2 regions of the Shewanella sp. SM101 genome follow, and region 1 is predicted to be linked to the other one. Evidence: predicted binding sites of a transcription regulator. Region 1 holds the regulator's gene; the other holds the start of a gene.
The links. Region 1 encodes sigma-54, which starts transcription at its own class of promoters, with help from an activator protein. Its sites were predicted from a motif close to GTTGGCACGNNNNTNGNNT; they were not measured.
Positions count from the first base shown of each region.

Region 2: a site for sigma-54 is predicted at 1,689-1,707, ahead of L5M38_RS02245 (P-II family nitrogen regulator). Genes of this name have one in related genera too.

Region 1 is NZ_JAKKRH010000032.1:30,717-34,847, forward strand. It holds gene lptA (lipopolysaccharide transport periplasmic protein LptA) at 1-291, shown strand, start outside; gene lptB (LPS export ABC transporter ATP-binding protein) at 288-1,019, shown strand; gene L5M38_RS16945 (RNA polymerase factor sigma-54) at 1,127-2,605, shown strand; gene hpf (ribosome hibernation promoting factor) at 2,634-2,921, shown strand; gene ptsN (PTS IIA-like nitrogen regulatory protein PtsN) at 2,924-3,367, shown strand; gene rapZ (RNase adapter RapZ) at 3,364-4,131, shown strand, end outside.
Region 2 is NZ_JAKKRH010000003.1:34,653-38,783, forward strand. It holds gene L5M38_RS02240 (ammonium transporter) at 42-1,292, opposite strand; gene L5M38_RS02245 (P-II family nitrogen regulator) at 1,303-1,641, opposite strand; gene L5M38_RS02250 (hydrolase) at 1,986-2,528, shown strand; gene nrfA (ammonia-forming nitrite reductase cytochrome c552 subunit) at 2,683-4,086, opposite strand.

The DNA of each region.
Region 1 (4,131 bases):
AGCCAAATATTAGACGATGGTCGCCCAGCATCGGCAAGCGCGAAAGAAATTCGTTACGATATGGCAAGCCGCACCTTAACACTGAAAGGTATGGCGTCATTAGATCAAGCAGGTAGCCAAGTTACAGGCAATTTAATCCGCTATAACATGATTCAACAGAAATTGATGGCCGAGAGTACTGGCAGTGGTGACGATCGCGTGATCACTATTATTCAGCCTGAAAACTATCAAGATGATGCTAAATCAGACGCTCCGGCGGATAAACCTGTAAAAAAGCAGGACTCTAAATGACCCAAATCACCTTAAGAGCACAAAATCTGGCAAAAAGTTACAAGAGTCGCCAAGTGGTTAAAGACGTCAGTCTGACGGTAAAAACCGGTCAAGTCGTTGGCCTACTCGGTCCAAACGGTGCCGGTAAAACCACGACCTTTTACATGGTTGTCGGGCTAGTGAAGAGCGATAAGGGGCATATCTTTATCGACGATGATGATTTAACCGCAGATCCTATGCATCTGCGTGCCCGCAAAGGCATAGGTTACTTACCGCAGGAAGCCAGTATCTTTCGTAAGCTAACTGTTCATGACAACATCATGGCCGTACTGCAAACTCGTAAAGAACTTAAAAACGAAGAACGAGAAGAAGAACTAGAACATCTGCTCGAAGAGTTTCATATCACCCACATCCGTGACAGCCAAGGCATGTCATTGTCGGGTGGCGAACGTCGTCGCGTCGAAATTGCGCGGGCTTTAGCCGCTAATCCTAAGTTCATTTTGCTCGATGAACCGTTTGCCGGCGTCGATCCTATTTCGGTTATCGACATCAAGAAGATTATCGAACAACTCAAAAGTCGCGGCCTTGGCGTACTGATCACAGACCATAATGTCCGCGAGACATTAGATGTATGTGAACATGCTTATATTGTGAGTCACGGAAACCTGATTGCCGAAGGAACTCCAGCAGAGATCTTAGACAATCAGCAAGTTAGGGCTGTGTACTTAGGTGAACAATTCAGGCTATAGTTAATCGAGCGAAGCCTATGGAGACAATTTATACCGCCATTAGGCTTCACTCAAAATGATAATAAGCGACCTCCTCCAACAATAATAACGTAGGGATCAGCGGTAACATGAAAGCGTCACTCCAGCTCAAACTGGGTCAACAGTTAACCATGACGCCACAATTACAACAGGCCATACGTCTGTTGCAACTGTCGTCATTAGAACTGCAGCAAGAGATCCAGCAAGCATTAGATTCTAATCCCCTTCTCGAGCTGGAAGAGGATCAATTCGACGCCACTAAACCCCCTGTAAACCAAACGCTATCCGATACGGATTTCAGTGAATCTAGCACTCTGCCACCAGAAAAAGACAGCTCCACCATAGACACGGCAGAGTCGCTAACCAAAGAATCCATGCCCGATGAGCTCCCCATGGACACCACATGGGATGAAGTGTTTACCGCCTCCCCAAACTCAGGCCCCGGCGGCAGTCGTGAAGACGATATGCCCTTCCAAGGCGAGACCAGTGAAGGTTTGTACGAACACTTAGAATGGCAAAAAAACCTCACGCCGTTTTCTGAAACCGATTTAGCCATTGCCACCGCCATTATTGATGCCATCGACGATCAGGGCTATCTCACCCAAAGCACTGAAGAAATTCTCGAAGCCATGGGCAATCCTGAAGTTGAGCTTGACGAAGTCGAAGCCGTACTCAAGCGCATTCAGCATTTTGATCCCATAGGCGTTGCCGCCCGCGATTTAAGTGAATGCCTGCTGATCCAACTGTCGCATTTCGCCGCTGATACTCCCAACCTAGAAAACGCCCGCATGCTGATCAAAGATCATTTAGATCTGATCGCCGCCCGTGATTTTAGATTATTGATGCGTAAGACTAAATTAAAAGAAGATGAATTAAGGGATGGTATAGCACTTATCCAAACCCTCAATCCTCGCCCAGGTTTGTTGATCACGCCCAATAATGACGAATACGTTATCCCAGATGTGTCTGTGTCGAAGAAAAATGGCCGCTGGGTCGTTGAGCTTAATCCTGACTGCATGCCCAAAATCAATGTAAATCAACATTATGCTTCTATGGCACGCAGTACCAAAAACCAAGCCGATAGCCAATTTATTCGCGGCCATCTGCAAGAGGCTAAATGGTTTATTAAGAGCCTAGAAAGCCGTAACGATACTTTGCTTAAAGTTGCTAATTGCATAGTGCAATATCAGCAAGGTTTCTTTGAGTACGGTGAAGAAGCCATGAAGCCTATGGTGCTTAACGATATTGCCGAAGCGGTAGAAATGCATGAGTCCACCATCTCACGGGTCACAACTCAAAAATACATGCATACCCCTAAGGGACTTTTTGAACTAAAATACTTCTTCTCTAGCCACGTCGGTACTGACGATGGTGGTGAGTGCTCATCCACAGCAATCAGAGCCTTTATCAAGAAACTGGTTGCAGCGGAAAACCAGAAAAAACCATTAAGCGATAGTAAGATGGCACAACTTCTGGCAGAACAAGGGATCAACGTAGCCCGCAGAACCATTGCGAAGTACCGAGAGGCTATGCTTATTCCACCTTCTAATCAGCGTAAAAGTTTATAACCTACAGTGGATATCGGAGGACGTTTCTATGCAAATAAACCTAAGTGGGCACCATATCGAAATTACCGAATCGTTACGTGCATATGTAGAAGAAAAGTTTTCAAAACTTGAACGCCATTTCGAACAGATCAATAATGTGCACGTTGTGCTCAATGTTGAGAAAATGCAACAGATTGCCGAAGCGAGAATAAACCTCATAGGTGGTGAAGTTTTTGCTACTTCAGAGCATGCTGACATGTATGCCGCTATAGACGCCCTGATTGACAAGCTTGACCGTCAGGTTATTAAACACAAAGAGAAGTTAACAAAACACTAATAATGGAACTTTGTACCATACTGCGGCCGGAGTGCACTACCTGCGCCACTCCGGGCAGCAAGAAAAAGGTACTGGAACTCATCAGCGACTTAGTCGCTGCCCAGTACCCGACCCTCTCATCTCAAGAGATATTCGAAAGCCTAGTGGCGCGCGAAAAGATGGGGAGCACAGGTATAGGTAACGGCATCGCCATTCCACATGGTCGACTAGCCGATATAGATCAGCCCATTGCCATACTAATTAAGTGTGAAGAGCCGATAGCATTTGATGCTATCGATAAGCAACCTGTTGATATTTTATTTGCACTACTGGTGCCTGCAGACCAATGTCAGCAGCACTTAAGTACCTTGTCTTGCATGGCCGAAAAGCTGAGCGACAAGCAAATATTAAAGCAATTACGCAAGACGCATGATGAAACGGAACTCTATCAGGTAATCACTGGATGAAACTGGTCATAGTGTCGGGCCGCTCAGGCTCAGGCAAATCTGTCGCCCTTAGGGTACTCGAAGATCTCGGCTATTATTGTGTCGATAACCTTCCCTTGCCATTGATTGGCAGTTTGCTTGAGCAACTCAAAGGCAGTAACGATCTCGTCGCCATCAGTGTCGACGTGCGTAACATGCCTGAGCAGGATAAGGTCTTAGTGAAACAACTCGCTAGCCTACCTCCAGATACTGAGTTAACGAGCTTCTTCCTTAACTCCAGCGATAAAATTCTGCTCAAGCGTTACAGCGAAACCCGCCGTTTGCATCCTTTGTCGAAGAGCCGAGTCTCTTTGCAAGAAGCGATAAAGCTGGAGGGAAAACTGCTCGAGCCTATGTCAAAACTGGTCGATCACTACATAGATACGTCGAATCTGAATATCTATGATTTAAGCGACCAAGTCAGACAAATTCTCCTTGGTAGTGTCGATAAAGAACTCGTGATCAACTTCGAGTCCTTTGGCTTTAAGCACGGAATGCCCACCGAAGCCGACTTTATGTTCGATGTGCGCTTCCTGCCCAATCCCCACTGGGAGTTGGCGCTGCGGCCATTGACTGGCTTAGATGAACCCGTAGCTGAGTTCTTAAATCGCCAACCACTGGTCAATAAGTTCATCTGGCAAATCGAAAATTTACTGGAGACTTGGCTGCCGCACCTCGAGCGTAACAATCGCAGTTATTTAACTGTGGCGATTGGCTGCACAGGTGGACAGCACAGATCGGTTTAC
Region 2 (4,131 bases), on a different contig from region 1:
CTAAGCATCAAGGTGAATCACGTGTTAATGTGCAAGTTTAATCAGCCCGCATTTTTGACCGTAACAAACTCAGGATAGGCATCAATACCGCAGTCAGAAGCATCCATACCGTTGTATTCTTCTTCCTCAGTCACACGGATCCCCATGGTTATCTTAATCACATACCAGACTGCAAATGATGAGCAGAACACCCAAGTGAAAATGATCGCTGCGCCCGTCAACTGTCCGGTAATAGTTGCATTGGCATTGGATAATGGCACACACATTAAACCAAGGAAACCAGCCACACCGTGTACTGAAATCGCACCAACGGGATCGTCGATCTTAATGCGATCTAAGCCCACAATCGAGAACACCACCACGCCGCCCGCCACTAAACCAATCGCACCCGCCATTAACAATGAAGGCGAGAGAGGATCTGCCGTAATCGCCACTAATCCAGCCAAAATACCGTTAAGGATCATGGTCAAATCCGCTTTACCCCAAATCATCTTACACACGATAAGCGCAGAGATGGCACCAAAAGCCGCTGCAGTATTGGTATTCACAAACACTTTTGCCACTGAGCTTGCATTCGCCGCATCCGACACCATTAATTGCGAGCCGCCGTTAAAGCCAAACCAGCCCATCCACAGAATAAACATACCTAAGGTTGCCATTGGCAAGTTAGAGCCTGGAATAGGATTCACTTGGCCATTAGGCCCGTATTTACCCTTACGCGCACCGAGCAATATCACGCCAGCAATCGCCGCGGTCGCCCCCGTCATATGCACAATACCGCTACCAGCAAAGTCTACAAAGCCCAGTTTAGCGATAAAACCTTGGCCCCAAGTCCAATAACCTTCTACTGGATAGATAACCGCTGTCATCACCACAGAAAAGAACAAGAAAGCCCACAACTTCATCCGTTCCGCCACAGCACCAGAGACAATTGACATCGCCGTTGCCACAAATACAACTTGGAAGAAGAAGTCAGATTCTAATGCATGGCTCGCATCTGCTGATTGCGAACCAATTAAGGTGCCAATTGACGGTAACCAGCCACCTTCAGTGTTATCCACATACATGATGTTATAGCCAACCAACAGATACATCACACAGGCAATCGCGTACAGCACAACGTTCTTAGTTAAAATTTCAGTGGTATTTTTAGAGCGAACTAAACCCGCTTCTAACATAGCGAATCCCGCCGCCATCCACATGACTAAAGCACCAGAAATCAAAAAGTAAAAGGTATCGAGTGCAAAGCGTAGTTCAGTGACTGTGCCGCCTAATTTCGTTAATTCTTCCATTGTCAGCCCCTTATAGCGCTTCAGTATCAAGTTCACCCGTACGGATACGGATAGCATGTTCTAAATCAACGACGAAGATCTTACCGTCACCAATTTTCCCCGTATGGGCCGCAGTGGTAATCGCCTCAATCAACATGTCGAGATTTTCAGCCTTAGTGGCAATTTCTAGTTTTACTTTTGGCAAAAAATCCACCTGATACTCGGCGCCGCGATACAACTCTGTATGCCCTTTCTGACGGCCAAAACCTTTCACTTCGGTCACCGTCATGCCCTCAATACCAATTCCGGCGATAGCTTCACGGACATCATCCAACTTAAACGGCTTGATGATAGCGCTGACTAGTTTCATCCTGACCTCCAAAAAAACGCGATTGTTATTAACTTGTATCAAAGGTAATTCAATCATTAGGCCAACAATTTAATCTATTGATTATTATTGGTTTAAATTGTTTAACACTATTTTTTAAGGTTAAAAACGCACCATAATCGAGCACAAACTGGTGCGATGCACTCTTTTAGTGAGCAGTTTAAGTGCGACAGCTATTCGACCTTAGGCCTATTGGTAACAAGGTTAAATTAGGGTCTACTGGGGGAAGCGTAAATCGAGATGAAATCTGAGCATCACAACACAAGCTCTTAGACAAAAGCGAAGATCATCACTAAGACAATCATCAAGCGCAGAAGGAAGGCCCGATGTTAAAACCAGAAGAATGTGTTCTCGTTATCGTCGATGTGCAAGGAAAACTTGCACAAATCATGGATAACAGTGACAAGCTGCATCAACAACTACAGACCTTAATCCAAGGCGCACAATTATTTGAAATTCCAATACTGTGGTTAGAACAACTACCCGATAAACTCGGAGCAACTAGCACTGAGCTGCAAACCTTACTTGCGAAAACCAGCTCACCCATTGCTAAGCAGCATTTTAGCGGCTGGCACTGTGACGCGTTTGCAAAGGCATTAACTAAGACGAATCGCAAACACGTCATAGTCGCGGGTATTGAAACCCATGTGTGTGTTTACCAAACCTGTTGTGACCTTATCGAGCAGCAATATTCGGTGCATTTAGTCGCCGATTGCGTATCGTCACGCAGTGCTGAGAATAAACAACTTGGGATCCAAATGATGACGGCCAGGGGCGCCCTATTAACTAACGTGGAATCGCTATTATTTGAATTACAACATCAAGCCCAAGGCGAGCGATTTAGGGCGTTATTAAAACTGATCAAATAGCGATTTAGCCCGTGGTATTCACTCGGCCAGCATGATCAACGCCTGACATTACTCGATATTTTTTCCATAAAAAAGCCCCCGCTGAGTCAGCGAGGGCTTTTGTTTGCATGAGGGGTTAGCTCATATCGAAAACTCAACCACGATTGATTAAAACCTACTTATAAGTGGCTTCGCGTTTTTTCGCTTCTTCATCCCACTTAGGTAACATGTCTTTCTTAAATGCTTCTTTCTCTGCATTCATTTTATCCATGTCCATACCTAATGCTGCTTGTGCCTTAGCTTTGGTAGAGATATCAGGAATCGCAACAGGATCTGTGATGCCTTTTTTACCGAGTAATTGCGCTAACTTCACACGAGCATCAGCAGCTTTACTTACCGAAGTTCCCAGAATACGCAATGCTTCATCCGGTGCGTGAGCTGCAACACCATGGGAAGCAATCGCTAAATCCCAACGCCATTGTGAGTGGCGGATATCTGTCAGTATGGGTTTCATTTCTTCTTCAGTGGCGCCAGCTTTCCACGCAGCCTCTGCTTCAAAGTGTGCTTTGACTAATTGCTCTTCCGCTTTCAACTTCATTTCTTTAACTTTGGCTTTACGCTCATTAGTCACGCCAACCAAAAACTCTTTAGTCTGGCTATGGCAAGTTGCACAGGTTTCTTCAAAACGGTCGAATGGATTGCCCACTTTATGATCAGTAAACTTCTTACCTTCAGCACTGGTCACTTTTGGCATGTGACAGTCAACGCAACTTACATTATTCATGCCGTGAATACCCATTTTCCAAGTTTCATACTCTGGATGCTGGGCTTTTAACATTGGTGTCTTAGAAAGGGCGTGTGTCCAATCAGAAAATTGGATTGAGTCATAGTAGACTTCCATTTTTTCAACTGTTGTACCCATATCCCAAGGGAATTTAACAAAATTCTTTTTGTCGTCAGTTTTCTCAAAATAATACTCAACGTGGCACTGAGCACATACCATTGATTCTTTATCTTGTTTAGACGCTTTGCTAAAAGGTGTACCTATAGCTTCAAAAGCACGGTCTGCATAAGGGCGTGAAATACGTAACTTTGGAGAGCTTTTTTCATGGCAATCACCACAACCAATGGTATTTGTCACTTCAGGGCCACCCTTTGACCACTTACCTTTGAAGTAACCATCTTCGCCTTGCTCTTCAATCAAGCGAGGTACGTCAGGGCTCTTACAGCTCCAACATGCCATCGGCATAGGACCATCTTCCGCATTAGCGGGTGCACCTGTACGTAGCGTGTTGCGCACGTCAGTTACCGCATACATGTGGCCGCGTGGTGCATTATAATCTTTAGCAAAACTATAACCCGCCCATAAGATCACCATATTAGGATCTTGTGCAAGTGCATCCACTAGTTCTTCACTTTTAGCGGTATCATGCCAGCTACTGTATTGATTCTTAAATTTATCTTTATAAACTTCGTTGCGAGGCTCTGTTTTATCACTCGCCATTGCGCCCGCAGCCATGAAGCTGGCGGCAACCAGTGCACTCAGTGCAAAGGACTTACCTGTCATCTTCTTCATCATCTCATCTCCGTGTTGCATTATTGTTGTAAATCACGACATCTCCAT